3 regions of the Ralstonia flatus genome follow, and region 1 is predicted to be linked to each of the others. Evidence: predicted binding sites of a transcription regulator. Region 1 holds the regulator's gene; each other region holds the start of a gene.

Region 1 (9,635 bases):
GAGCGCCACCGAAAGCTGCGCGGCCTCGGTGGCAATCAGCTTGAGCGGCTTGTAGACCGTCATCGTCTGCGTGCCGGCAATCACGCGCTTGACGGCGGCAAGGTCGGCATCCTGCCCCGACACCGGCACCTTGCCGGCCAGCTTCTGCGCAGCCAGCGCCTGGATCGCGCCACCGGCCGTGCCGTCGTTGGAGGCGACCACGGCATCGATCTTGTTGTTGTTCGCGGTCAGCGCGTTTTCAACGATACCCAGCGCCGCAGAGGCGCTCCACTCCGGCACCCATTGCGAGCCGACGACCTTGATGTCGCCGCGGTCGATGGCCGGCTGCAGCACCTTCAGCTGGCCCTGCCGCAGCATCTTCGCGTTGTTGTCCGTGGGCGCGCCGCCCAGCAGGAAGTAATTGCCTTTCGGACGCACGTTGTAGACGCCCTGCGCTTGCAGCTCGCCCACCTTCTCGTTGTCGAACGAAATGTAGGCATCAACGTCGGCATCGAGAATCAGGCGGTCATACGACACCACCTTGATGCCGGCCTTCTTGGCTTCGGCCACCACGTTGGTCAGCGCCTTGGAGTTGAACGGCACGATGACGATTACGTCGACACCGCGCGAGATCAGGTTCTCGATCTGCGAGATCTGGCGTTGCTCGCTGGCGTCCGCCGATTGCACCGACACCTTGGCACCCAGCTTTTCCGCCGCTGCGACAAAGTAATCGCGATCACGCGACCACCGCTCCACGCGCAGGTCGTCGATACAGAAGCCAATTTCCGGATGCGCCTTGCTCGCGTGCGCCAGCGGCGCGGCCATCGACAGGCTGGCGAGCACTGCACCGCAAAAGGCGGCCCTCAGAACACAACGGCGTTGGTTCGATTTCATGTCTCACTCCATCTTCTTTTGTTGGTGGGTAGCGACGTGGCGTCTGCTGCGCCGCAATAGATTTCGGCCGGCTCGACGGCAGTCGCATGGTGCATGCGCCGCCTTGGCACCGGCAATTACGAAATTGCCCAACCGCCCTAACATTTCTTGCCACCCGGCGGGCATCGTCTGACAGCGCCGCATGCAGCCCATAGAATGTGCGGGCGAGCGGCACGCCCCAGCACCGCCGCCGTATGGCAAACCCCTGCCACCGCGAGCGCCCAACAGCCCATGCATCGTCAATTGCCCGATCCATCGCAGCACGCGCGGATTCATCGCATTGCGCTGCTGTTCAACGCCAACAAGGTGTACGACCGCGAGATCATCGCGGGCATTGGCGACTACATGCGCTCCACCCGCGTGACGTGGGACCTGTTTCTGGAAGAGGACTTCCGCTGCCGCCTGCCCGGCATCGAGCGCTTTGACGGCGACGGCATCATTGCGGATTTCGACGACCCCGCCGTCGCCGAAGCACTGCGCGGTTGCCCGCTACCGGTGGTGGCCGTCGGCTCTTCGTATGAAGACCCGGCGCACTACCCCGCAAAGGAGCCTTATGTCGCCACGGACAACGGCAAGCTGGTCGCGCTGGCCTACCGGCACCTGATCGAAGCCGGCCTGCAGCACTTTGCGCTGTACAGCCTGCCCCAGGCGCCGGAAAACCGCTGGGCACAGCAGCGCGAACTGGCCTTTACGCGCTTGCGCCGGCAGGACAATCCCGCCGCGCCCGTTGACCAGGAGATTTACCGGGGCCTATCGACCAGCGCACCGACCTGGCATCAGGCGATCAGCCAGTTGATCGAATGGCTGCGCGGCTTGCCCAAGCCCATCGGCATCATCGCCGTAACGGATGCGCGGGCGCGGCATCTGCTGCAAGCCTGCATGACGGCAGGGTTCGCCGTACCGGAAGAGATCGCCATCATCGGCATCGACAACGATCCGCTCACGCGCACGCTGAGCCGCATCCCGTTGTCATCGGTCATTCAGGGCACCGTGGAGATGGGGCGCACCGCCGCACATCTGCTGCACCAGATGCTGGGCGGCGCGCGCCTGGCAGGTCGGCAGATTCTCGTGCCACCCGTGGGCATCAATGTGCTGGCGTCGTCCCGGCACCAGCCGCTTGCCAGCCCGTATGTCATGCGGGCGCGGCACTTCATTCGGCAATACGCCTGCCAAGGGATCAAGACCGAGCAAGTCGCGGACTACGTCGGTATCTCGCGGTCATCGCTCGAAGAACACTTTCGTCGTGAATTGAATTGCACCGTGCACCAGGAAATCCTTCGCCATAAGCTCGACGCGGCCAAGCACATGCTGGCCAGCCGTGATGTCGCCACCGCCGAGGTGGCGGTGCGCTGCGGCTTTACCTCCCCGCAATACATGCATGCCGTATTCCGCCGTGAGCTGGATTGCACGCCGCGCGAATACCAGGAACGCGCCATCGCAGAGGGCCAATCATGAGCATCGCGCCCGCGCTCTCCGCACACGTGCCGCTCGACGGCGCCATCTCGTCGGTAACGTGGGGGCACTTGCCGGACGGTGAGCCGGTTCGGCTGTTCACGCTGCGCAATGCCTCGGGCATGCGCGTTTCCATCAGCGATCTGGGGGCGACGCTCGTCTCCTGGCAGGCGCCGGATCGCAGCGGGCGTCTGGGCGAGATTCTGCTCAACCATGCGACGCCTGCCGCCTACCTTGAATCGGGCGGCTATCTTGGCGGCTTGATCGGACGCTGGGCGAACCGGATTGCCGGCGCGCGCTTTACGCTCGACGGCATCGACTACGCGCTCGACCGCAACGAGGGCGGCAACCTGCTGCACGGCGGCGCGAGCGGTTTTCATCGGGCGCTATGGGACGCCGAAGATCAGGACGGCGCACTGGTCATGCGGCTCACGTCTCCGGAAGGCGATGCCGGATTCCCCGGCAATGTCGCCGTGCAGGTTCGCTATGCGCTAGACGACGATGGCACGCTGTCGATCGACTACGAAGCCCGCACCGATGCGCCCACGCCAATCAACCTGACCAGCCATGGGTATTTCAACCTGAGCGGCAGACCCGGCACCGACATCCGTGGCCACATCCTGTCGATCGATGCGGATGCCTTTCTGGAAGTCGATGCCAAGCTGATCCCGACGCGAGCAATGAACGTCGCGGGCACGGCATTCGACTTTCGGCAGGGGGCGCCCATTGGCGCGCGGCTGGACTGGCCCAACGCGCAGTTGGCGCAGGCCGGCGGGTTCGACCACTGCTTCGTCCTGCGCAATACGGCACCGGACGATCGCCCGCATGTGCGCCCGGTCGCGCGGCTGTATGAACCCGGCAGCGGCCGCGAATTGACCGTGCTGACCGATCAGCGCGGGCTTCAGTTCTATTCAGGCCACATGCTGGCAGGCACGCACGCGCAACGCAGCGGCTTGTGTCTGGAAGCCAGCGCGTTTCCAAACCAGGTCAACATGCCCGATGCAGAAGCGGTCATGCTGCGCCCGGGCCAGGTCTATCGGCAGCACACCGCATACCGCGTCTCGGTTGCCGGAGAAACCTGAACCGCGTTGAAGCGCGGCGTTGGATGTTCAATGCGCGGCTGCGGCCGCACCGTGCATGACTTCGTGCGAGCCGCGGATGCCGTTGAACCAGGCGTTCAGCACCACGGCCACCAGCGTGCCCATCACGATGCCGCTGTGGGTGATGGGGCGCGTCCAGTCCGGGAAGTGATGGAAGAAGGCCGGCGCCAGCGTCGGCATCATGCCAAAGCCGACCGACACCGCGATGATCAGCAGGTTATGGCGCTGCTGCTGGAAATCGACCATGCCCAGCATGCGGATACCGGCTGCGGCCACCATGCCGAACATCACGATGCCCGCCCCGCCCAGCACGTATTGCGGCACCGATGCCACCACGTACGACAGCTTCGGAAACAGCCCCAGCACGATCAGCAGCACCCCGCCGGCCGCCGCCACATAGCGCGAGCGCACGCCCGTGATCGACACCAGCCCGATGTTCTGCGAGAACGACGTATGCGGGAACGTGTTGAACACCCCCGCCACCACCGTCGCCAGACCATCGGCACGCAGGCCGTTGGTCAGTTCATTGCGCGAGATGGGCTTGCCGACCACGTGCGCCAGCGCGAGGAACATGCCGGTCGACTCCACCAGCGTGATCACGATCACGATGCACATCGAGATGATGGCCGACAGTTCGAACTTCGGCATGCCGAAGTAGAACGGCGTCACCAGCGTCATCAGCGGAGCGGCGCTCGCGTCGGCCAGCGACACCTTGCCGAACGCCGCCGCCACCAGCGTGCCCGTCACGATGCCCAGCAGCACGGCGATGTTGCACAGCAATGCGTTGCCGAACTTGGTCAGCAGCAGGATCGTCACCAGCACAAGCGCGGCAATGGCCAGGCCGAACGGATCGCCAAACGCGGGGTTCGGCACCATGTGTTTCACGCCGTCCACCACCTGCGGAATCATCTGCTGGCCGCCCGCGGCCCAGTTGATCCCGACGCTCAGCAGCGAAAAACCGATCAGCATGATGACCGTGCCCGTCACCACGCGCGGGAAGAGGCCCAGCAGCCGCCCCATCAGCGGCGCAACGGCAATGCCGAACACGCCGGAAACGATCGACGCCCCGAAGATGCCGGGCAGCCCCATGCCGGGCTCCACACCGATGGCGATCATGGGCGCAACTGCCGCAAACGTGACTCCCATCATGACCGGCAGGCGGATCCCGAAAATCAGGAAACCGAGCGATTGGATCAACGTGCCGATCCCAGCCGCAAACAGGTCGCAATTAACGAGATACGAGAGATCGCTCTTCGACAGGCCGAGCGCATTGCCGACAATCAGCGGCACGGCAATCGCCCCGGCGTACATCACCAGCAGGTGCTGCAGGCCAAGCGCAAACAGGCGCGGCAATGGCAGAAACTCGTTGACGGGATCGGCAACGGCGCCGGTGATTGTCGACGAAGAGGGCGAGGGTTGGCCGGGGGATTGGCGCATTGTCTGTCTCCTGGGGCCGCCCCCGTGTCAATGCCGGGAGCGTGCTTTAGACGGATGGGGCGGGTTCCATTCGCCAGCATTCATGCGGCGTGATGCCGCGTATTTGCCGGAATCTTGGAGGGGCGCCATTTTTCTGTCAACAATTCCATACGTTTTTTGTGTACATATTTTGCGTTCTGAAATGCAGGTGCGCGATGGGTGACTTCCCGGGTCGCGTCCACCTGCCCCGGCACCGGAAATCAGAGATTCCTTGATACTGACGTGGTCCTTCTCATCTCCGTGCTTCGCTGACCCGCTCCGATGCCATGAAGAATCCCGACTACAACCCCGCCAAACCGCACCACACGCCGGACGGATTCCGCAACCGCTATCCGCACCCGCGCCCCGACGCCGATTTCTGGCAATGGCAACGGGAGCGTCGCCGCCTGAAGCTGCCCAAGCCGCCCACGCAAGACCTCTCCTGCATCGCGCCCAACCTCGGCGCCATCCATCAGCCGCCCGCGCTGCCGCAACTGACCTGGATCGGCCACGAAACGCTGCTGCTGCAGATCGATGGGCTGAATGTGCTGACCGACCCCGTGTTCTCCAAGCGCGCCTCGCCGCTGCCGTTTGCGGGGCCGCGCCGCCATCAACCGCCAGGGCTGTCGCTCAAGCAGTTACCGCATATCGACCTGGTGCTGATCTCGCACAACCATTACGACCACCTCGACCGCGCCAGCGTGCGTGCGCTGATGCGCCAGCCCGGCGGCGCGCCGATGTTTTTCGTGCCGCTGGGCATCGACCGCTGGTTTGCGCGCAACGTGCGCGGCACACGCCTTGCCGGTGACAACTCCAACGTGCGCGCATTCGACTGGGACGACGAGGCACGATTCGGCCCCTTCACCGCGCACTTCTGCGCCGTGCAGCACTGGTCCGCACGCGGCCTGTACGACCGCAACCGGACGCTGTGGGGCAGTTGGGCGCTGCTGCATCCGCACCTGCGCTTCTGGTTCTCGGGCGATCTGGGCTATTCGCAAGACACGCGCGACATCGGGGCGCGCTTCGGCCACTTCGATGTGGCGGCCATTGCCGTGGGCGCCTACGAGCCGCGCTGGTTCATGAAGGCGCAGCACATCGACCCCGCCGAAGCCGTGCAGGTCATGCAAGACATCGGTGCCCGGCAGGCCGTGGGCATTCACTGGGGCACGTTCGAGCTGACGGACGAAGCGCTGGACCAGCCCATCACCGACCTAGCCCACGCGCTGAAGGCCGCCAACGTGCCCGCCGAGCGCTTCCTTCTGTTCAAGCACGGCGAGACCCGCGTGTGGGATGCCGCCGCCTCGCGGCTCGTGACCGATGTGACCGACGTGCCCAAAGAAAAAGCGCGGCCGCGAGATGACTCGCTGGCCGCGCAGTAAGAAACTGGCAGGTCAGGCACAGACCCGGCGTCGCTCGCCATTGGCAGCGGCGCCCGGTTGATATCGGATCAGGTCGGCGTCGGCAGCCATGCGCGATCGCGCAGGCGCGAGCGGATGCGGGCAATCGCCTGGCTGTGGATCTGGCACACGCGCGATTCCGACACGCCCATCACGGCGCCGATTTCACGCAGGTTCAGATCCTGCTCGTAGTAGAGGCTCATCATCAGCTTTTCGCGCTCGGGCAGTGCCTCGATGGCAGCCACAACGGATTCGCGCAGGTCGTGGTCCAGCAGCTGGTCCAGCGGCGTGGCGTCGTTCTCGGGCGCGCGGTTCTCGATGAAGGCGTCGGCGTCTTCGCGGTCGAAATCTTCGTAATACAGCAGCTGGCTGCCTTGCAGGTCGACCAGTTGCTTCTGGTATTCGGCCAGCGACATGCCCAGCGCTGCGGCAATCTCGGTTTCCGTGGGGGCACGGCCCTTTTGCTGCTGGAGCTTCTGGATCGCCTGCTCGATCGTGCGTGCATTGCGGCGCAGGCCACGCGGCAGCCAGTCCGAGCCGCGCAATTCGTCCAGGATCGCGCCGCGGATCCGCTGGGCCGCGTAGAACTCGAACTGCACGCCCTGCGTTTCCTCGTAGCGCGACAGCGCATCGAGCAAGCCCATCATGCCGGCCTGGATCAGGTCGTCCAGCTCAACGCTGGCCGGCAGCTTGACCATCATCTGGTTGGCAATGCGACGCACCAGGGGTGCGTACGTGGCCATCTCGTCGGACTTGGTCTTGCGACCGGTTGCGGTGTACATATCCATGCCTGCCTTTGACGCTTCGTTCATGCTGCGCCTCAATAAACCAATTCGGCCGCGCGTGCGGTGGCGCCGGGTGTCGCTGTCGATACCGACATTGACCTTGCGTGCGCCGATTCATCTGCCGGCGCCTCAGCCGGTGCCCGCGCCGACATGACCACCCGTGACGGCGCACTGCCATCACCGGCTTGGGCCTCGGCGCTGGCCCAGCTCAACATTTCTTCGGCAAGCTGGCGGAAGGCCATGGCCGAAGGCGATGCGGGAAACGCACTCGCCACGGGCTTGCCGAGCGAGAGCGCGAGTTCTACGTGCCGGTCCTCGGGGAGGTAGCCGGCGAAATCGATCCGGGTGTTCAGGTACTGGCCCACGGTGTTGGCCAGGTTGCCGAACACGCGCACGGCGGAATCCACCGAATGCGCGCCGCACACCACGGTGCGGATGCCGGCGCCGCCTTGCAGCACGGCGGTTTTCTTGAGCAGCGTGTACGCGCTCTTGATGCCTTCCGGGCCATCCGCGAAGGTCAGCAGCACGTCGTCGCACGCTTCTGCCACGGTGCCCAGCGCCCGGGTGCCGAAATGCGCGGCCACGAGCGTCACATCCGCCGTCTCGTCGTGCTGTTCGAGCACGCCGGCCATGGCCAGCACGGTCTGCGCGCTCACCACGGCGGTATCGCGGCCCATGCCGGACAGCGCAATGCGCAGGTTGTCGACAAAATCATCGACCTGCTCTTCCGCGCCGACCACGAGCACGCGGCGGGCAGCGGCATGACCGAGCATGCGCCGCAGCCCTGCGGCTTGATCCTTGGCGAATGGCGTCGTCATGGTCGCCCCCTTGTCAGGCGAAATCGAAAGCGGCCAGGCCGGGTTCGCGGTTGCCTGCGTTGCGTAACACCCCACCTTGCGCCACGAGCAACGATTCGTCCGAATCGAGCGTGAACGACGACTGCTCCGCACCGGCCCGGAACGAGCGGTGGATCAGCAGCTTCTTGTTCGGCACCGCAATGTCTTCCGGCACACGCTGGCCGTACGACACGTAGTGCAGCGGCAGGCGGCGGCGGATCATCACGTCCATCGCGTGGCCTACGGAAGCGGCCTCGTCGATCTTGGTCAGGATGCAGCCGGCCAGGTTGGCGTCGCGGTAGGCGCCCACGACTTCATCGAGCGTCTTGCCGTTGCTGGCCGCGTTGAGCAGTAGCAGGCGCTTGATCGACGGGCCGACGGCATGCAGCATCGCCATCTGTTCGGACACGGCGCGGTCGCGCTGGCTCATGCCGATGGTGTCGATCAGCACGACGTGCTTCTCGCGCAGGTCGTTCAGCGCCAGGCTCAGGTCCTGCGCGTCTTTCACGGCATGCACCGAGACGCCCAGGATCTTGCCGTAGATGCGCAGTTGTTCATGGCCGCCGATCCGGTAGCTGTCGGTCGAGAGCAGCGCCACGCGCGATGCGCCATGGCGCAGCACGAAGCGCGCGGCCAGCTTGGCGGTCGTGGTGGTCTTGCCCACGCCGGTCGGGCCCATCAGGGCAAACACGCCGCCCTGGTCGAGCAGGCTGTTTTCATCCGACACGGTGCTCAGGTTCTTTTCGATGGCGCGCTGTACGAAGTCCAGCGCACCTTCATACGTGTCGTGCTGCGGCATGTTTTCCAGCACGTAGCGCGTGAGCTGTGCCGAGAACCCTGCGTTGAGCATGGTCTGGAACAGGCGCGTACGCACCGGATCGCCCAGCTTCACGCCCAGCGAGGCGAGGCTCGACATGGCGTCGTTCAGCGTGCTCTTGAGCGTTTCGATCTCACCGACCATGCGGCGGGTCATCACGTCGGTCTCGGCACGGATGCTTTCCTTCACGTCGGCCTGGATGGCCGAACGCTGCAGGCTCACGTCATCACGCGGGGCTTCGGGCTTGGCCATCGTGTCCTCCACGCGGACGAAAATGTCGGACGTCTTGCCTGCGTCGGCTTGCGCTTCGATGCGCGCCTTCACAGGCGCTTCGGCCTTCTGCTGTTCTGCACGGATCGTGCGTGCCTGCGCTTCCACGCGCTCGGCAAAGCTGCGCAGCGTGACCGGACGGTCGTCCTGTTCGCGTGCCTGCTCGCGGCGTGCGGCAAAGCGGGCCGTCGATTCCATCTCCGGCTCGTCGTCTTCCACCGTGGTACGGCGCGCGATGAATTGGGCGGTGCTGGCCATGGCCCGCTCTGCGGATTGGGCAACCTCTGCGTTGGCGCGGTCCAGCGACAGACCCGCCAGCATGCGGGTGGACGCGGCCAGTGCGTCTTCTTCGCCAAACGCCACGTCGTCGTCCACGCGCGTTTGCAGCGTGCGGCCTGCCGGCTTGGCTGCCTGAGTAACCGGGGCAACCGGCGCTGCCGGTGCGTCTTCCTGCGCAGGCGTGCGGCGCGAAGCGATGAAGCGGTTGCGCAGACGGGCCAGCGCGTTGGGTGCCGGGGTCTCGGCTTGCGGGGCTTCCTCAGCAGGTGCCTGAGCGGCCGCCACGGCTGCGGTTGCAGCGGCAATCGGTGCGGGCTCGGGAATCGGCGCCG
Region 2 (9,635 bases), on a different contig from region 1:
TCTCGTACGCGCGCTGCGTCTGGATCATGTTGACCATTTCTTCCACCACGTTCACGTTCGACGTTTCAACGTAGTTCTGGTTGAGCGCGCCCACGCCGTTCGAGCCCGGGTTGGCCAGGTTGGCCGTGCCCGACGCTTCGGTTTCGGCGTACAGGTTTTCGCCCATGCTGCGCAGGCCGGCCGGGTTGATGAAGTTCGCCAGCTGGAACGTGCCCACCTGCGTGTTGTTGACCGTGCCGGGCGTGGTGACCGTCACAACGCCGTCCTTGCCGATCGTCAGGCTGGTGGCGTTCTGCGGCACCGTCACGGCCGGCTGGACCGGGTAGCCGCTGGAGGTCACCAGCTGGCCCTGCGCGTTGATCTGGAAGCTGCCGTCACGCGTGTAGGCCAGCGTGCCGTCGGGCATCTGCACCTGGAAGAAGCCGTTGCCGTTGATGGCCACATCGGTCGAGTTGCCGGTCTGCTGCAGGTTGCCCTGCGTGTGCAGACGCTCGGTGGCGACGATGCGCGTACCGGTACCGATCTGCATGCCCGAAGGCAGCGTGGTCTGTTGCGACGACTGGGCACCCGGCTCGCGCACGTTCTGATACAGCAAGTCTTCGAACACGGCGCGCGAGCGCTTGAAGCCCGTCGTGTTGACGTTCGCCAGGTTGTTCGAGATGACATCCAGCTGCGATTGCTGGGCGTCCATCCCGGTTTTGGAAATCCACAGGGAGCGAATCATGTTCGAGTCCTTGGTTGATTCAATTCAATGCGCCGGCCGTTCAGGCGTGGCGCAGCAGTTCATTGGCCGACTGGGCATTCGTGTCGCTCGTATGCAGCGATTTCATCTGCATTTCGAGCTGGCGCGAGATGGCAATCATGTTGACCAGCGAGTCGGTCAGGTTGACGTTGCTGCCCTCCAGCGCCCCGCCGGTGATGCGGACTTTTTCATCCACGTCGGCGTCCTGGCCGTCGCGCTGGCGGAACAGGCCGTCGGCGCCGCGGTCGATGTTCGACGGATCAATGTTCACCAGTTTCAGGCGGCCCAGCGACACCGGCGGCGTACGGCTGTCGGCGCTGATCGCGTTGACCGTACCGTCCTTGGCAAACTGCACCGTGGTGTCGGGCGGCAGCGTGATCGGGCCGCCGTCGCCGAGCACGGGCTGGCCCGAGAGCGTCTGGATCGTGCCGTCCGGGCCGAGCTGGAAGGCGCCGGCGCGGGTGTAAGCCTCGCCGCCCTCCGGCGTCTGCACGGCAAAGAAGCCGGGGCCGTCGATGGCCACGTCCAGGCTGCGGCCGGTGGTCTCGATCGGGCCGGGCGCGAGGTCCGTCCCGATGGCCGAGGCCATCACGTAGCTGCGCGTGGGCGAGCCATCGCCTTGCACACCCACCGTATGGAACGCGTCGATTTGCGCCTTGAAGCCGGTGGTGCTGGCGTTGGCGAGGTTGTTGGCGCTGGCAGCCTGTTGGTCAAACAGATGCTTTACGCCAGTCATCGACACGTAGATCGAGCGGTCCATGCGAGTGTCCTTGGTGTGCGGTCAGTCAGCTTCAGGCAACAACAATTACAACGTCACCAGCGTCTGCAGAATGGTGTCCTGCGTCTTGATGGTCTGCGCGTTGGCTTGGTACGAACGCTGCGCAATGATCATGTTGACCAGCTCGGCAGACAGGTCCACGTTGGATTGCTCCACCGCCGACGACTGCAGCAGGCCGAACGACCCCATGCCCGGCGTGCCCAGGTTCGGCGCGCCCGAGTTGGACGTTTCCACCCACTGGTTGCCGCCGATGTTCTGCAGGCCTTCCGGCGCCTTGAAGTTGGCCATGGCGATCTGGCCCAGCGTCGAGGTGCGGCCGTTGGAGTAGCGCGCGGTGACGGTGCCATCGGTACCAACCGCGTAGCTAGCCAGGCGGCCGGTGGCGTAACCGTCTTGCGTCACGCCCGGGGCGGTGTCGTTGTAGCCGCCGCCGTACTGCGTGGTGCCCGTGAAATCCATGGTGGCAATGCTCATGCCGCCAAAGGCCACGTTGACCTTGCTGGGCGACGAGGTGAGCTGGCCGCTGCTGTTGAACGTGAGCGACGTCACCGGGTTGCCGCCCGTCGGGTTGTTGCCATCCACCTGCGAATACACGTCCCAGCCAGTGGCGGTGCGCACGTAGTAGTTGGTCAGCATGTGGGCCGTACCCGTGCCGTCGTAGACCTGTTCCGAAACGGAATGGTTGAACGTGGCCGAGTTGGTGGCCGAGAACGGCGTGGTGGTCGGCGCCGTGGCGGCGGCGTCCAGGTTCACACCGAATGCGGTGTTCGTGGTGGCCAGCGGGGCCAGGTCGTTGACGGGAATCTTCAGGTTGGTCAGCACGGCGGTGTTGACCTTGCCGGTGGAATCCACGCCGTAGCCGGTCAGGTTCTGGCCGGTGGCCGAGATGATGAAACCGTTCTTGTCGGTCTGGAACTGGCCGTTACGCGTGTACGACACCTGGCCGCTCGACGGGTCGACCATACGGTAGAAGCCCGTGCCGTTGATCGCGATGTCCAGCGGGTTGCCCGTGTTGGTCACATTACCCTGCGTGAACGACTGCGACACCTTGGTCACGCTCACGCCCTGGCCGATCTGGTTGTCGGACGCACCCACCAGCGAACGTGCGTACACGTCGCCAAATTCGGCGGTCGATTTCTTGTAGCCGACAGTGTTGGCGTTTGCAACGTTGCTGCCGATCACGTCGAGGTTGGCAGCGGCGGCGTCGAGACCGCTCAGGCCTTGCTGGAATCCCATAGTGTTCTCCCGTAGAAGATAAAAGCGCGGGGTCTGCCCGCAGTTGACCGGTGATTACTGAATCGATGCAACGTCGGACAGCTTGGCGGTTCCGCCAGACGCCAACGCCAGCTGCATCGTGCCGTTGTTGATCGTGACGCCGGCCACCTTGTCGGCGCCCAGCGCGTTTGCCGTGACGACCTTCCCACCCTGCGTGGCCGTCACCTTGATGGAATAGGCGCCGTCGGCAAGCTGGTTGCCCTTGTCGTCCTTGCCGTTCCAGGTGTAGTTGCCGCTGCCGGCCGTCATCTGGCCGAGGTCGACGGTGCGCACGGCAACGCCGGCGGCATTCGTGATCGTGACGACGACGTCGTCGGCGCCGTTGGGCACCGAGACGCCGAAGTTGGCAGCGCCCGAGGCCAGCGTCAGGTTGTTGGTCGGCACCTGCACCGTGCGGCCGATCATCGACGAAGCCTGCGTTGCGGCGTTCTGCGTGAGCATGCTCGACATCGTGGTGTTCAGCTGCTGGATGCCGTTCACAGTGTTGATCTGCGCAAGCTGCGAGGTCATCTGCGAGTTGTCCATCGGGTTGAGCGGATCCTGGTTCTTCAACTGCGCCACGAGCAGTTGCATGAACGTGTTCTGCAGGTCGCTGCCCTTGGTGATGGCAAGCTGGTTGCCGGAGGTCGTGCCCGCGGTGCTGGTCGTGTTGGTCGTTGAGCTGACGGTCATGTTCGTGTCTCGCTAGGAAGGTGCCGCTTACTGGCCCAGGGTCAGAGCCTTGGAGGCCATCGTCTTGGTGGTGTTGGCGACTTCGACGTTGGCCTGGTACGAGCGCGACGCAGAAATCATGTTGACCATTTCGTCCACCACATCGACGTTCGGCATGGTCACGTAGCCGTCGGCATCGGCCAGCGGGTTGCCCGGCTGGTGCATGCGCTTCATGGGGGTGACAGTGTCTTCCACCACGCGGTCGACCGACACGCCGGTGGCGTAGTCGTCAGACTCCTGCGCGGGCGAGAACACCACCTGCTTGGCGCGATACGCCTTGCCGTCCGGGCCCGTCACGCTTTCGGCGTTGGCCAGGTTGGAGGCGACCACGTTCATGCGCTTGGACTGCGCGGTGAGCGCGCTGCCAGCTACATCCATCACCTTGAATAGCGACATGTTGATTCCGATGTCTTCAAACACTGTTGCCGGCATGACTGCCGGACCGATCCGGTGTTCTGTATGGCGGCTTGCTCCGGACCGAACTTTCCCGGCCCGGAGCGCCACACAGTTCCCGCCCCTCTTTCGCCGCGCGTGATCGCTGCGCGGTCGTCTTAATGCCTGTCTGCTGCTCTTGCTGCTCTTGCTGCTGTTGCTACATCGCGCGCTAGCTGTTCTGAATGGCCGCCAGCATCGACTTGATCTTCTGCGTCACGATGCTCAGATCGGCCTCGTAGCGCACGGTGTTGTCGGCAAAGCGCATGCGCTCACCATCCATGTCGACCGTGTTGCCGTCGATGGACGGCTGCTGCGACGTGCGGTACTGCACTTCGCCCTGCAGCGCCTTGGTCTGCTGCGACAGCGACGCCTGCATCAGCGACACATCGCCGGCCGGCGCGCCATCCACGCTCAGGTGGCCCGCAGCCGTTGCCGTCATCGGCAGGCTGTTACCGCCTTGCTGGCCGACCGCCTTCTGCAGCGCCGACTGAAAATCGAAGTCGCGCGCCTTGTAGTTGGGCGTATCGGCGTTGGCGATGTTCGAGGCCAGAATCTGGTGGCGCTGCGAGCGCAGGTGCAGCGCCTGCTCCTGAAAACCGAACAACTGATCCAGCTTGTCGACCATGTCTGTCATTCCTTGCGCGTGGCGTCCTGGTGATTACAGCCACCCGCCGGGGTTGCGTTCTGTCTTGCGTTTGCGTTTGCGTATTGCGCGTTCCCTTGGGCAGGAGAACCCGGCATCAGCGGCCCCTTCAAAACCGCCGATGCCGTCTCCAAAACCGCTGAACCGCTTGTCTTGCTGAGTTGCCGTCATGCAGCCTCAATGGAAAAGACCTGTCTGCGAATCCGGTGTCTGGCCGGGAAACCGATCCACCGGGGCAGGCTGCACGGCCAGGAACCGCGCAACGCCAGGGACTTCACCACGTTGCAAAGTCTAGGGGCCGGTGTGCAAGACCATTCGTTGGAATAAGGGGGGGATTGGCCGACATTTCCGCATTTGGCCCTCGCGCACGCGTGGCTACACTTCACCGGACTTTTGATGAAGGGGCTTTCCATGTCCACGCGGTTTGCACGCAGCACGCACCACCCGATCCGACCTGTCACTGCGGCCCTGCCGCTGGCGGGGCGTCAGCGCAAGCTGCTGCTGATCCTGGCGCTGGGCCTGCTGGCCAGCCTCGTGCACCCGATCCTGGCGCACGCCCAGGGCATGATGCGCGTCGGCTATCCGCCGGCCGCTGCCAACGCGCCCATGCCTGCCCAAGCCGCGCAACAGCCGCAAGCCACGACCATCCAGGGGCCGAACGCCATCCAGATGCAGATTCAGCAACAGCTGCAGTCGCAACTGGACATCCTGGGCGGCACGAACGAGACGGGTGCGCCACGTGCCTCCGTGGAAGTCGGCCCTATTGACCCGCGCGTGGCCAACCAGCCCTGCGACCAGATCGACCTGATGCTGCCGGCGGCCAACCGCCTGCGCGGCCGTATACAAGTGGGCGTGCGCTGCCGCTCGCCGCATGCCTGGGCGGCCTGGGTGCCGGCCACGATCCAGATCACGGGGACGTACTACGTCGCTTCCCACCCGTTGCCGCCCGGCAAGACGCTCGATATGGGTGATCTGGAGGCCCGTACCGGCGATCTCTCCACGCTGCCGGCGTCGGTCGTGCAGCAGCCGGCCGATGTAGTGGGGCGTGTACTGCTCACGAGCGTGGCCGCCAACCAGCCGCTGCGTGCCGAAAGCCTGCGCCTGCCCGTTGCGGTGCAGGCTGGCCAGACCGTCAAGATCGTCGCCGAGGGCGGCGGCTTCCAGGTCAGCAGCGACGGCCGGGCCTTGAACCAGGCCGCCGTGGGCCAGGTGGCGCAGGTGCGCACCGCCAACGGCAATGTCGTCTCGGGCATTGCACAGTCCGCCGGCGTCGTGGCGATCCAGTTTTAGACCAGATTGATAACGGCGGATCACTTTTCTATTGTGATGCGTGATCGATACCTGCCGCTAAAGTTTGGGCCGGGGTTGGCCGATATGGGTGTTAGGATGAACGCGCTCTTCGGAGACACCCGTGAAAATCAACCATATCGTGAACAACACGCCGGCCGTTGCGCCGACCAAGGACGCTGCGTCCGGGTCGACGCGCGCGACCGGCTCGACCCCCGCCGCTACGACGGCTTCCGGCACCACGCGCCACACCAGCGATTCGCCGTCGCTGTCGGTCCAACAAGTCTCGCGCCAAGTGGGCAGCGGCGACTTCGACGCCGCACGCGTCGAGCAGATCCGCAGTGCCATTCAGAACGGCACGCTGAAGATGGACGCCGGCAAGATCGCCGATGCGGCGCTTTCCGACGCGCAATCGCTGCTCTCCACGCGCTCCAAGAAGGTCTGACGGGGGTTTCCCGTCGTCCGTCCCCTGTATTTTCTGACGCCGCCGGTCTGTTCGGACTCATCGCGGCGGGGCGGTGTGCCAGCCGGCGGCTGCCCAAGCTTCCAAGACTGAGCCTGAGGTAGTCACCATGGACAACACACTGCTGATCCGCACCCTTGCCGACGAGCAGGAGCTGCTGCGCGCAGCCACCCTCACCCTGGATGCCGAAGCGCAGGCGTTGCGCGATGGCGACATGGCCGAACTCGAGCGCGTCACCCAGACCAAGCAAAAACAGCTCGCCGCCCTGGGCGAAGCCGACCGTGATCGCCGTCTGTGGTGGGCCCAGCACGGCGGTGCCGATCCGTACGGGCTGGTCAAATACCTGCGCACCGACGAAACCGCCAGCCGCCTGTTCGACGAGAACCTCGCGCTGGCCCGCCTGCTGCGCCAGCGCAACATCGACAACGGCACCCTGATCGACCTGCGCCTGCGCGCCACGCAGAACGCGCTGTCCGTCCTGCATGCTGCCAACAACGGCGGCGGCACACCGTACGGCCGCGACGGCAAACAGCCGCTGTCGATGCCGCGCTTCTCGGTGGTCGCGCAATAAGCCACCAAAACACGCTTTTTGGGTACAAAAGCCGCGCTTTACGCTCACGTCAATGGGCGTGAAGTGGGGCTAGCTGCTGCCGTCTGATCCTGCTATCTATAGGGGGGTCTAGCACACCACCGATCGGGGTAAACAAAAAGGTTTACATCCCATTGATGGGTGCAACAAGCATGCTGGGGATTTATTCTGCGATTTTGGCGGAGTTAATCCTCCGCGCCTGGCGACATAAACAAGAAAAACCGGAAGGAAATTGCGCCTGAATGGCGTGCCAAGGTTTCGGCCCGGCGGCACCGTACTGCGGTGACTGCCGGTTGAACGGGGAAATATACCGAGACCGCGCGCCAAAAGCATTTCCAAGGGCACGGCTGCATTGATTTTGGACCACAAGTTCAAATAGACGCGGCAACAGGCTGATTCCGGAAATGGACAAACAAACCATAACCAGACAGGCGGCGCAGTGAAATCAATCGTAGTGGAGGCACACCCTTTGGTGCGTGCCGGCGCAACCCATGTGTTGCAATCTCTGCCGGCCATTACCGAGGTGGTCAGCGTGGAGCCGGACGAAGCCCTCTTTGAGAATCTCGCGGCGCATGCGGACGCCGAATTGGCCCTGATCGGCCTGCCCTTGCCGGGCATCGACGATCTGCCCGCCCTCTCGCGGCTGTTGCAACAGCCACATCCCCGACATGTTGCCGTGCTCGGTGAAACCGATTCCGCCGCGCATGTGCGCACGCTGATGCAATTGAATGTCTCGGCCTATCTGCTGAAGAGCTATTCCGGCAAATTGATTGCGGCGGCATTGGAATTGGTGCTCGCCGGCGGCCGTTATGTGCCGGCGTCGATTGTGCTGACAAGGCCCGAAGCCATTGCAGCAGGTTCGTCCGGCTCAAATGGTAATGACGATTGCGCCTTGCTCGGCCTGACGCAGCGTCAATATGAAATTCTCGTCTTGCTGTCACGCGGGCATCCGGTCAAAACCATCAGCCGCATGCTGAGCATTTCCGAGGCGACAACGAAGGCGCATATCAACGCGCTGTATCGCCGATTGGAGGTGCGCAGCCGCACCGAGGCCGTCTTCGTGGCCACGCAGCGCGGCGCCATGCTGCTGAATCAGCCGAACATTGGGGCAGAGTCCTCTTCGCCCCCCTCACCGCCGCTGCGCCTGGCCCGCACGGGCTGACCCTCCGCCCTCACCCGTCTTCCGCACAACAAAAAACGGCGCCCGAAATTCGGACGCCGTTGCAAATGGCCGCCCACGCTGTCGAAACGCGGGCGGTGACAAGGAAAGCAGAACGCGAAAGGCTTAGAACTTTGCGCGGATGCCTACGCCGAAGGTGTCGGCCGTGGACAGGTCCGACACTTTGTCGCGGAAATACGCCGCATACACATCGGTGCGCTTGGACAGCGAATAGTCGTAACCGACCGCCCAGGTGTTGCGCTTCACGTCGGCCGCACCCGAGGTCTTCGTGTACGCGTACGACGCCAGGATGCTGCCCGGGCCCACGGGAATCGACACGCCCAGCTGGCCGCCGTTGCTCTTGGCGTCGCCGGTGCTGATCGTGTTCTTGATGTACTGGTATTGGCCGTACAGCTTGACCACGCCAAAGTCATACGTCGCACCCAGCTGCCCCGCCGTCTGGCGCGCAAAGCCCGCCACCAGGCTGTTCAGATCGCCCGGCGCGCCGTCGTAGCGCACCTGCTGGAACGCCGCCGTGGCCGCAAAATTGCCGCGGAAGAACAGCAGGCTGCCGCCCCACTTGTTCTGACCGTTGTGGCCGGCTTGCTCGCCAGCGCCGTAGATCAGGGTGCCCGTCAGGCCGCCCATGTCCGGCGTGGAATACATGATCGAGTTATCCCAGCCCGAATCGCCTACCAGGCCCGAGATGCCTGCTGCGCCCGAACGGCCGTTGCCGAGGTAGGTGTGGAACACCATCGGCGAGAACGTGTACGAATCGATGAACGGGTTAAACAGGATCGTCGAAACGAAGTACGGCGGCGTGTTGCGGCCCAGCTTGATCGAGCCCCAGCTATTCGACTGCAGGCCGACAAACGAATTACGTGCGAAGAAGTGGTCGCCGTCAAAACGGCCGGACTTGCCCGTATCGGGGCGGAAGAACGCTTCGAGCGTGAAGATCGCCTTCAGGCCGTTGCCCAGATCCTCGCTGCCCTTGAGGCCCCAGTACGACGTCGACATGCCGCCCGAATTGACACCCCAGGCGCGGTCCTGGCCCAGGTTCTTGGTGGCGCCCGCCCAGGCGTCCACCTGGCCGTACAGCGTCACAGACGATTGGGCCTGCGCTGCGCCTGCGGTCAAACCGGCGGCGGCAGCCAGCACGGCCAGCGAAAAACGTCGCTTGAGTTGCATTGTTGAGTTCTCCCTCTTGTGGTTCCGTTGTGTTGAATCGACTGAATCAGCGTGGAGGCGGCAGGTGGCTCAACCCGCCGCCGCTGAGATGGCGCCGTGAATGCAACTGCCGTGCCAATACGCCGTCGGCAAAGCGTCGCTTCACAAATGAATGTGTTTTCTCGGGAAGGGGCGCAGACTAGCTTGAATACCCCAGGCGGACAAGTCCCCATTGCAGGGTGTGTGGCGCCGTTTCTGCACCGGTCTGGCGCAGTGCGCTTTCAGTCGTTTTGAAGCACGCGGATATCGACTTCGCGCGTATAACGCTCGGGCGAAAAATCGCAGTACGTGAGGGAAATGGGCGTGTCCGCGACGCTGTAACCGAT
Region 3 (9,635 bases), on a different contig from region 1:
CGCCTTCCTTGTGCTGTCCGAACCGCTTGTCGACCTGCCCGGCGCTTGGGCCGAGATCCCCGAAGAGACCGTCGTCATCGTCAAGGGCGGCGTGGTCGAGCACCACCGTTTTGTGCCGCGCAAGCCCGGCCCCACGGGCTTCGACCTGCCAGCCAACCAGGCTTCCTACGGGCGCGAGGTCGGCTGACCACCCAGCCGCAGGGGTGATACAAACGTCACCCCACTCTTTTTTCCTGCTCCGCTGAAACCTCCTGACAAAACGCTGTCAGGAGCCCTGCGTTACGCTCCCGCCCGCGACCCGTTTCGTAGACGAACCGGATCTTCATAATCCGCTACAGTTTACGGCTCGAATTCTGATTGCCGACGCAGCTGCCATAGGTTCACCCGCGCCGGCATTCCCCCTTACCTCCAAGCTCCAAGGAACGCCCTCCATGTCCTCCGGTGTCATTCGCCTGCGCGGAGCCCGTCAGCACAATCTCAAAAACCTCGATCTGGACCTGCGCACGGGCGAAATGACCGTCGTGACCGGCCCGTCGGGGTCCGGCAAGTCCAGCCTCGTTTTCGACACGCTCTACGCCGAAGGCCAGCGCCGCTACGTCGAGACTTTCAGCGCCTACGCGCGCCAGTTCCTCGACCGCATGGACCGGCCACAGGTCGAGCACGTCGAAGGCGTGCCGCCCGCCATCGCCATCGACCAGACCAACCCCGTGCGCAGTTCGCGCTCGACGGTCGGCACGATGACGGAACTGAACGATCACCTGAAGCTGCTGTTTGCGCGCGCCGCGCAGCTGTTCGACCGCGAAACCGCGCTTCCGGTGCGCCACGACACGCCGGAAACCATCTACGACGAGCTGCTTTCGCGCACGCGCGAGGGCGATCCGCGCCTGGTGGTGACGTTTCCCGTGGAGCTGCCCGCCAATACGAGCCCCGAAGAAGTCACGCAGTGGCTGTCGGTCAGCGGCTATACGCGCGTGCAGGCCGAACGCGTGGTCGAATCGTCCACGGGCAAGCGCAAGCTGCTGGACGTGGTTGCGGACCGCTTCCGCCTGCAGGGCACAGAGCGTGCCCGCGCGCTGGAGGCCATCGAGTCATCGCTCAAGCGCGGCGGCGGACGCGTCAGCGTGTACGTCTTGCCGGCCGATGAGGGCGCGGAGCCCACGATCTGGCGCTTTTCCACCGGCCTGCACTGCCCCGAAAGCGACCTGCGCTACGCAGACCCGCAGCCGGCGCTCTTCTCGTTCAATTCCGCCTACGGCGCGTGCGATGCCTGCCGCGGTTTCGGCCGCGTGATCGGCGTCGATCTGGGGCTGGTGATTCCGGACGAGCGCAAGACCCTGCGCGACGGCGCCATCAAGCCGATGCAGACGCCGGCCTGGAAGGAATGCCAGGACGACCTGATGCGCTACGCCGCCGCAGCCGACATCCCGCGCGGCACGCCGTGGGCGGAGATGACCGAAGCCCAGCGCAACTGGGTCATCAATGGCGACCCGGCTTTCAAACGCGGCGGCTGGAACAAGCAGTGGTACGGCGTGCGCCGCTTCTTCGACTACCTGGAGTCGAAGGCGTACAAGATGCACATCCGCGTGCTGCTCTCCAAGTACCGCAGCTACACGACCTGCGAAACCTGCGGCGGTGCACGACTGAAAACCGAATCGATGCAATGGCGCCTCGGCACCAAGGAAAACGCCGACGCCGTGCTCGCGCCCGAACACCGCTTCATGCCGCGCGGCGTCGCCTGGAGCCGCGCCCAGCTCGAAGCCTTGCCCGGGCTGACCGTGCACGACCTGATGCTGCTGCCGATCGAGCGCATCCGCCGCTTCTTCGATGAACTGACGCTGCCGTCCACGCTGCTCGACGATGCGCTCAAGCTGCTGCTGGACGAGGTGCGCACGCGCCTGGCCTATCTGTGCGACGTCGGCATCGGCTATCTCACGCTCGACCGCCAGAGCCGCACGCTGTCGGGCGGCGAAGTGCAGCGGATCAACCTGACGACGGCGCTGGGCACATCGCTCGTCAACACGCTGTTCGTGCTGGACGAACCCAGCATCGGCCTGCACCCGCGCGACCTGGATCGGATTGTCCAAGCCATGCAGCGCCTGCGCGACGCCGGCAACACGCTGGTGGTGGTCGAGCACGACCCTTCGGTGATGCTGGCAGCCGACCGCCTGATCGACATGGGCCCCGGCCCCGGAGAGCGCGGCGGCAACATCGTCTTCGACGGCACACCGGCGTCGATCCGCCAGGCGGACACACTCACGGGCGCGTATCTGTCGGGCCAGCGCCGCGTGGCCGATGCGACGGACTGGCAAGCACGGCCCGTCAATGACGCCACGCCGCGCCTGGTGCTGGAAGGCGCGTCGGAACACAACCTGCGCGATGTCACGGTCGAGATTCCGCTGCAGCGCCTGGTGTGCGTGACCGGCGTGTCTGGCTCGGGCAAATCGACGTTGATCCAGGACGTGCTGCACCCCGCGCTGGCGCGGCACTTTGGCAAGGCAACCGAATCGCCCGGCGCATTCCGCGCGTTGCGCGGCGCCGATCAGATCAGCGACGTGGTGTTTGTGGACCAGTCCCCGATCGGCAAGACCGCGCGTTCGAACCCGGCCAGCTACGTTGGCGCGTTCGATGAAATCCGCAAGCTGTTCGCCAAGGCGCCCATGGCGCTGCAGCGCGGCTACACGGCCGGCACGTTCAGCTTCAACTCGGGCGACGGCCGTTGCCCGACCTGCGGCGGCTCGGGCTTCGAGCACGTCGAGATGCAGTTCCTGTCCGACATCTACCTGCGCTGCCCGGATTGCGACGGCACGCGCTATCGCGCCGAAATCCTGGAGGTGAAGCTGCCGCGTGGCGGCCGCGCATTGTCGGTGGCCGATGTGCTGGAACTGACGGTGAGCGAAGCCGCCAGCGTGTTCGCCGATGACGCCGACGTGCTGCGCGTGCTGCAACCGATCGTCGACGTTGGCCTGGAGTACGTAAAGCTCGGCCAGCCCGTGCCGACGCTCTCCGGCGGCGAGGCGCAACGCTTGAAGCTGGCAGGCTTCCTGGCCGAAGCCGCACAGGCCGCCCAGGCGGCGGCCCGCAAGCGCGTGAAGCAGGACGTGCCGGCCAATGCGGGCCGCCTGTTCATGTTCGACGAGCCGACCACCGGCCTCCACTTTGACGACATCGCCAAGCTGATGCGCGCGTTCGGCAAACTGCTCGACGCCGGGCATTCGCTGATCGTGATCGAACACAACCTCGACGTGGTGCGTGCGGCAGATTGGATCATCGACCTCGGCCCTGAAGGCGGCGACGCCGGCGGCCTGCTGGTCTGCGCCGGCACGCCCGCGCAGGTCAAAGACTGCGCTGCATCGCACACCGGCGCCGCGCTCAAGCAATACGAAGCCAGCGTCGGCCAGCCGGAAGCCATCGAAGGCGTGCCGCTGCAGACAGCACTGGCCGACCGTCGCGCCAAGCGTGCTGCGCTGGCGGAAGTCCAGGGCGAAAACGTCGTGCGCATCGTCCACGCACACGAGCACAACCTCAAGGGCCTGAACGTCGATATTCCGCACGGCAAGTTCAACGTGGTGACGGGCGTGTCGGGTTCGGGCAAGTCGACGCTGGCGTTCGACATCCTCTTCCACGAAGGGCAGCGTCGCTATCTTGAATCGCTCAATGCGTATGCACGTTCCATCGTGCAGCCCGCGGGGCGGCCGGAAGTCGATGCCGTGTACGGCATTCCGCCCACCGTGGCCATCGAGCAGCGCCTGTCGCGCGGCGGCCGCAAGAGCACGGTGGCGACGACGTCCGAGGTGTGGCACTTCCTGCGCCTGCTGTATGTGAAGCTGGGCGTGCAGCACTGCATCCACGACGGCACTCCCGTGTCGGCGCAAAGCCCGGAGGCGATCTTTGCACAGCTCATGCGCGACCATCGCGGCCAGCACATCGGCCTGCTCGCGCCGCTGGTCGTGAACCGCAAGGGCGTCTACACCGACTTGGCCAAATGGGCCAAGGCGCGCGGCTATACGCATCTGCGCGTCGATGGCGAATTTCTGAGCGTCGACCCGTGGCCACGCCTCGACCGCTTCCGCGAGCACACGCTGGAACTGCCGGTGGGGGACATCGTTGTCTCGCCGGAAAACGAAGCCGCGCTGCGTACGCTGCTGGAGCAGGCGCTGGAATACGGCAAGGGCATCATGCACGTGCTCGCGCCCCTCGATGGCCTGCAACACGCGATGCACAACGGCGGTACGGCGCATGTCGGCAATGTGAAGGTGTTTTCGACCAAGCGGGCGTGCTCGACCTGCGGCACCAGCTACCCGGAGCTGGATCCGCGCATGTTCTCGTACAACAGCAAGCACGGCTGGTGTCCGAGCTGCGTCGGCACCGGGTTGGCGCTCACGCGCGAGCAGCGTGCCGCGTTTGACGACACCGTCCTGGGCGGTGACGATCGCGGCCGCGAGCAGACGCTGCCGTCGGAGGAAGTCGATCCGGAAGGCATGACCGACCTGCCCTGCCCGGACTGCCACGGCACGCGCCTGAACCCGACGGCGCGCGCGGTGACCTTTGCCGACAAGCCCATCGTCGACATTGCGCAGTGGACGGTCAGCCAGACCCGCCGCTGGGTCGAGGGCCTGGACCTGACCGGGCGCGACGCCGACATCGCCCGCGACGTGGTGGCCGAGATTCACAGCCGCCTGTCGTTTCTGGAGGAAGTCGGCCTGGGCTACCTGAGCCTGGATCGCGCCGCGCCCAGCCTGTCCGGCGGCGAGGCACAGCGCATCCGCCTGGCCGCGCAGCTCGGCAGCAACCTGCAAGGCGTGTGCTACGTGCTGGACGAGCCGACCATCGGCCTGCATCCACGCGACAACCAGATCCTGCTGGACGCATTGCGCAAGCTGGGCGACAAGGGCAACACGCTGGTGGTGGTCGAGCACGATGAAGACACCATCCGCCGCGCCGACCACATCATCGATATCGGCCCGGGCGCCGGCAAGCGCGGCGGCACGCTTGTCGCGCAAGGCGGCGTGGCAGACCTGGCAGCGCAGCCGGATTCGCTGACTGGCCGATTCCTGTCGCAGCCGATCGAGCACCCGCTGCAGCCGCGCCGCCAGGTGATTGCGCCGCGTGCCGGCAATCAAGCCGTGCCGGAACAATGGCTGACGGTGCACGGTGCCAAGCTGCACAACCTGCGCAACGTGACCGCGACGATGCCGCTGTCGCGTCTGGTGGCGATTACGGGGGTGTCAGGCTCGGGCAAATCGACGCTGGCGCGCGATGTGCTGATGACAAACCTGCTCGATGCGGTCGGCCGTTCGGTGCTGTCTTCGCCGGCCACCCGCCGCGCACGCAAGGCCGCGCAGGCTGAGACGCCTGAGGCGAAGATGCCGCGCAAGCTCGACGTCAAACACGACTGGCACGGCTGCGACAGCGTCACCGGCTGGGAAACCATCGACCGCGTGCTGGAAGTCGATCAGACGCCGATCGGCAAGACGCCGCGCTCCTGCCCCGCCACGTACATCGGCGTGTGGGACACCATCCGCAAGCTCTTTGCCGACACGCTCGAGGCGCGCGCACGCGGCTACACCGCGTCGCGCTTCTCGTTCAACACCGGCGACGGCCGCTGCCCTGCCTGTGAAGGCCAGGGCGTGCGCACCATCGCCATGAGCTTCCTGCCCGACGTGAAGGTCGGCTGCGACGTCTGCCACGGCCAGCGCTTCAATGCAGAAACGCTGGCCGTCACCTGGCGCGGCAAGAACATCGGCGATGTGCTGACCATGGAGATCGACGAAGCGGTCGAATTTTTCGGTGCGATGAACAGCATCGCCCACCCGCTGCAGTTGATGAAGGACGTCGGCCTCGGCTACCTGACGCTGGGCCAGCCCTCGCCCACGCTGTCCGGCGGCGAGGCGCAGCGCATCAAGCTTGTCACCGAGTTGTCCAAGGTTCGCGACGACGTGACGCGCCGCGGCCAAAAGGCGCCCCACACGCTGTACGTCTTGGACGAGCCGACCGTGGGCCTGCACATGGCCGACGTGGCCAAGCTGATCCGCGTGCTGCATCGCCTGGCAGACGGCGGCCACAGCGTGATCGTGATCGAGCACGACCTAGACGTGATTGCCGAGGCGGACTGGATTCTCGATCTCGGCCCCGAAGGCGGCGACGAAGGCGGCACGATCGTCGCGGCTTGCGGGCCGGAGGCGTTGACGCGGGTGGCCGCCAGCCATACCGGCGCAGCATTGGTGCCGGTGCTGGCGCGCGGCAAGCAGGTCGATCCGAGCAAGGAAGGCGCGACGGTCTGACGTGGCGCGGCGGTCTTCACCGTGGTGGAGACCGCCGGCGCTGCCCGCCGCGTCGTGTGGCGTCGGCAATTCTTTCGCTTTCCTGAGCAAGCCCGGACAAAAAGCCTGCCCAAGCAGGGTTTGCCCTAAAGAACCGGGCTGCGCTGCCGTCACATTGTGGAGATTGTGAAGAAAGCGTTTGCGCGCGTCCGACCATGGCCACCTCCTCCACGAGCAACAACTACGTTCCGCCGATTTCCATTCCGGGCATCGGGACGAACATCGACGTCAACAACCTTGTTACGAAGCTGATGCAGGCGGAGAGCAAGGGCATGACGCTGCGGCAGACGCAGCAGAAGGCGTTTCAGACGCAGTTGTCGGCGGTCGGCTCGCTCAAAAGCGCGCTGTCGACCTTCCAGACGGCGATGGCGGCCCTGAACAACCCGGACACGTTTACCGGCAACAAGGCCAGCGGACACGACACCTCGATCCTCACGGCCTCGCTGTCCAACACGGCGCCGGCCGGCACGTATCAAGTCAACGTGACGCAGCTTGCGCAGGCGCAGGTACTGTCTGCCGCCGGGCAGACGTCGAGCAAGACGCCCATCGGCGGCGGCACGCCCACCACGCTCACGTTTTCATTCGGCAGCGTCTCGGGCGGCAGCTTTGCCAACGGCAAGTACACCGGCGCCACCTTCACGCAGAACGGCAACCAGGCCGGCGGCTCGATCACCATCGACCCGTCGAACAACACGCTCGCCGGCATCCGCGATGCGATCAACAACGCCAACGTGGGTGTCTCGGCCAGCATCGTCAACGACGGCAGCGATTCGCCCTACCGGCTGGTGCTGACGTCCACCGCGGGCGGCGCCAATTCGGAAATGAAGATTGCCGTCTCGGGCGACTCGACACTGCAATCCTTGCTGAGCCACGATCCGGCCGGCACGCAGAACATGACGGAGGTCGCGACGGGCCGCAACGCCATGGCCACCGTCAACGGCATCAACGTGCAAAGCGCCACCAACACGCTGACGGACGTGGTGGACGGCACCTCGTTCACGCTGGCCAAGACGGGCAGCACAACCGTCACGGTCGGCAGCGACGCCGGCCAGGCCAGCCAGTCGGTCCTCAACTTCGTCAAGGCGTACAACGCGCTGCGCATCCAGCTGAACGCGCTGACCAAGTTCGACACCGCCAACCCGGCCAACAACGGCGCACTGGCCGGCGACGTCAGCACCAAGGCGATGATCAACCAGCTGACCGACGTGCTGGGCCAGGGCATCGGCAACGGCACGTTCCAGTCGCTGGGCAGCATTGGCGTCACGATGGACAAGGAAGGCACGCTGTCGATTGACGATCCCAAACTGACCGCGGCCCTGAAGAAATCGCCCAGCCAGGTAGCGGCCGTGTTTGCCGGCACCGGCATGGCGACGGATTCCTTGCTGAAGGTTTCTGCGTTCTCGACGACCACGCAGGCTGGCAGCTATGCCATCAACGTGACCCAGCTGGCGACGCAGGGTTCGCTCAAGGGCTCGGCGGCCGCCAATACGACCATCCAGAGCGGCGTGAACGACAGCCTGTCGATCACGCTCAGCGGCATCACGACCAACATCCAGGTGCCGGCCGGCAGCTACACCGCGTCGAGCCTGGCTGCCCAGATCCAGAGCCAGATCAACGCCTCGCCCGACCTGCAGAGAGCCAAGGTGGAAGTCGCCATCGGCACCGATGCCAACGGCGTGCTGACGCTGACCGACAAGCAATACGGCTCGGTATCGACGGTGTCGGTGTCAGGGAACGGCGCCGCGTCGCTGCTGGGCGGCAGCCCAACGGCCACGGCCGGACGCGATGTACAAGGCACCATCAACGGCGCCGCCGCCACGGGTTCGGGCCAGAACCTGTACGGCGCCAGCGGTACGGCCGTGGATGGCCTGAGGGTGCAAGTGACGGGCGGTGCATTGGGGGACCGCGGCACCGTCACCGTGCAGCGCGGCTACGCGGCCCAACTGCACACCGTGTCGGGCAACTTGCTGTCGAACAACGGCATGGTGCAGAACGCCAGCGACGCACTCAACAGCTCCATCACCTCGCTCGGCAAGCAGATCGATCTGATGCAGAAGCAGCTCGACGCCAAGCAGGCGCTGTATTACGCGCAGTTCAATGCACTGTCGAAGGTGGTGGCGAGTATGACGAATACGAGCAATTACCTGACGACGCAGTTGGCGATATTGCAGAAGCAGCGGACGGGGGGCTAAAGGCGCCCTGAGTGCGCGTCCGCCGCGGCCATCCGCTTGGTTACTGCTGCGGCTTTCCCCACAACGGATTCTTGCTATCCGATCCCAGCACTTGAGCGAGCACTTCTGCATCGCCATCACGCGCGACTGCGGTGTTCTTGCGTGCTCGGGCGACCTTGGCACGCTTGCCCTGCTTCTTTGCGTGCACGGCCTTCTTGATCCCGCTTTGCGGGGCATTGCCTGATGCCGGGACGGTGAAGGTGTGCTGGGCGCAGATGCCTGCGGTCATCCAGGCGGTGGTGAGGAGGGCTACGGCGAGTTTGTATTGCACTTGCATTTGGCAGAGTCGATTTAAAGGCGTGACGAGGGAAATATTTCGGTTTAAGCAACTTCAAGCTGCTTTTCCGTTTGTACGGCAGCGTACTTTTCTTTTTGATCTCCACCGATGTACAGAACACGAGGGTCAGTGGTTCGCGTGTTATCCGTTGCGAACCCCGCTAATGAGTCATGTACATAGGTGGAAAAAAACTTGTACAGATCCGAGGTTTCAGCCAATACCTTACCGTTGACTACAACTTCCTCGTAAGCCGAGACAATCGCAGCATAGTGCGGGCGCATTCGCTTATTTGGATCTTCCTTGTGCCATTTGTAGATAAGCTCAGCATCCTCAAGCAGCCACTTGTCATATGTTTGCATGTTTTCCAGCAAATCACTGTCATCCGCAGCGGTGTCGAGCCGCGCCTGTGTACGCCTCCACGAGTCATAGGCTTTATCCCTGCGGCTGCTTGCCTCTTGTGCTTTAGCGCGCCAAAACGGCTCTTGATTGCTAAAGCCGGGGCTCTGCTTTGCCGCCGCTGCGGCCTGCTCCGCTGCGTCAACTTCCGCTGCTGCTAGCCGATAGCTCCGCTCTTGTTGGTCCGCTTCTGATTTAAGTCGTGCTCGATCTTTCTTGAACATGCCATCTTCATTGCCCTGAATCGATTTCTGCTCAGTGGTCTTTTTCCCTCGTGTTCGCAACACTGCCGCCGATACACGGTAACGCCAATATTGCCGCATATGCGCGAGAACCGCTTTTCCTAGTGGTAATCCACTTGGAATCGTCCCCATGTAAGTTCGCCATAGGGGGAGCATTTCCTCATATCGC

The links. Region 1 encodes FliA, which starts transcription of late flagellar genes. Its sites were predicted from a motif close to CTAAAGTTTNNNNNNNNNNNGCCGNTA; they were not measured.
Region 2: flgM (flagellar biosynthesis anti-sigma factor FlgM) is a predicted target of FliA. The motif match lies at 5,933-5,959, and genes of this name have one in related genera.
Region 3: fliD (flagellar filament capping protein FliD) is a predicted target of FliA. The motif match lies at 6,407-6,433, and genes of this name have one in related genera.

What each region holds. Positions count from the first base shown of each region.
Region 1 is NZ_CAUDLI010000002.1:496,101-505,735, reverse strand. Features, by position in the region: gene xylF (D-xylose ABC transporter substrate-binding protein) at 1-873, opposite strand, end outside; gene R2676_RS05965 (XylR family transcriptional regulator) at 1,144-2,367, shown strand; gene R2676_RS05960 (aldose epimerase family protein) at 2,364-3,446, shown strand; gene R2676_RS05955 (nucleobase:cation symporter-2 family protein) at 3,474-4,901, opposite strand; gene R2676_RS05950 (MBL fold metallo-hydrolase) at 5,207-6,298, shown strand; gene R2676_RS05945 (RNA polymerase sigma factor FliA) at 6,367-7,128, opposite strand; gene R2676_RS05940 (MinD/ParA family ATP-binding protein) at 7,137-7,919, opposite strand; gene flhF (flagellar biosynthesis protein FlhF) at 7,933-9,635, opposite strand, start outside.
Region 2 is NZ_CAUDLI010000004.1:237,771-247,405, reverse strand. Features, by position in the region: gene flgG (flagellar basal-body rod protein FlgG) at 1-724, opposite strand, end outside; gene flgF (flagellar basal-body rod protein FlgF) at 765-1,502, opposite strand; gene flgE (flagellar hook protein FlgE) at 1,548-2,756, opposite strand; gene R2676_RS11285 (flagellar hook assembly protein FlgD) at 2,811-3,467, opposite strand; gene flgC (flagellar basal body rod protein FlgC) at 3,495-3,902, opposite strand; gene flgB (flagellar basal body rod protein FlgB) at 4,111-4,566, opposite strand; gene flgA (flagellar basal body P-ring formation chaperone FlgA) at 4,996-5,874, shown strand; gene flgM (flagellar biosynthesis anti-sigma factor FlgM) at 5,996-6,316, shown strand; gene R2676_RS11260 (flagella synthesis protein FlgN) at 6,444-6,905, shown strand; gene R2676_RS11255 (response regulator transcription factor) at 7,363-8,085, shown strand; gene R2676_RS11250 (porin) at 8,209-9,270, opposite strand; gene R2676_RS11245 (GntR family transcriptional regulator) at 9,531-9,635, opposite strand, start outside.
Region 3 is NZ_CAUDLI010000013.1:118,874-128,508, reverse strand. Features, by position in the region: gene R2676_RS24050 (class II glutamine amidotransferase) at 1-187, shown strand, start outside; gene uvrA (excinuclease ABC subunit UvrA) at 432-6,281, shown strand; gene fliD (flagellar filament capping protein FliD) at 6,476-8,512, shown strand; gene R2676_RS24035 (hypothetical protein) at 8,553-8,828, opposite strand; gene R2676_RS24030 (T6SS phospholipase effector Tle1-like catalytic domain-containing protein) at 8,873-9,635, opposite strand, start outside.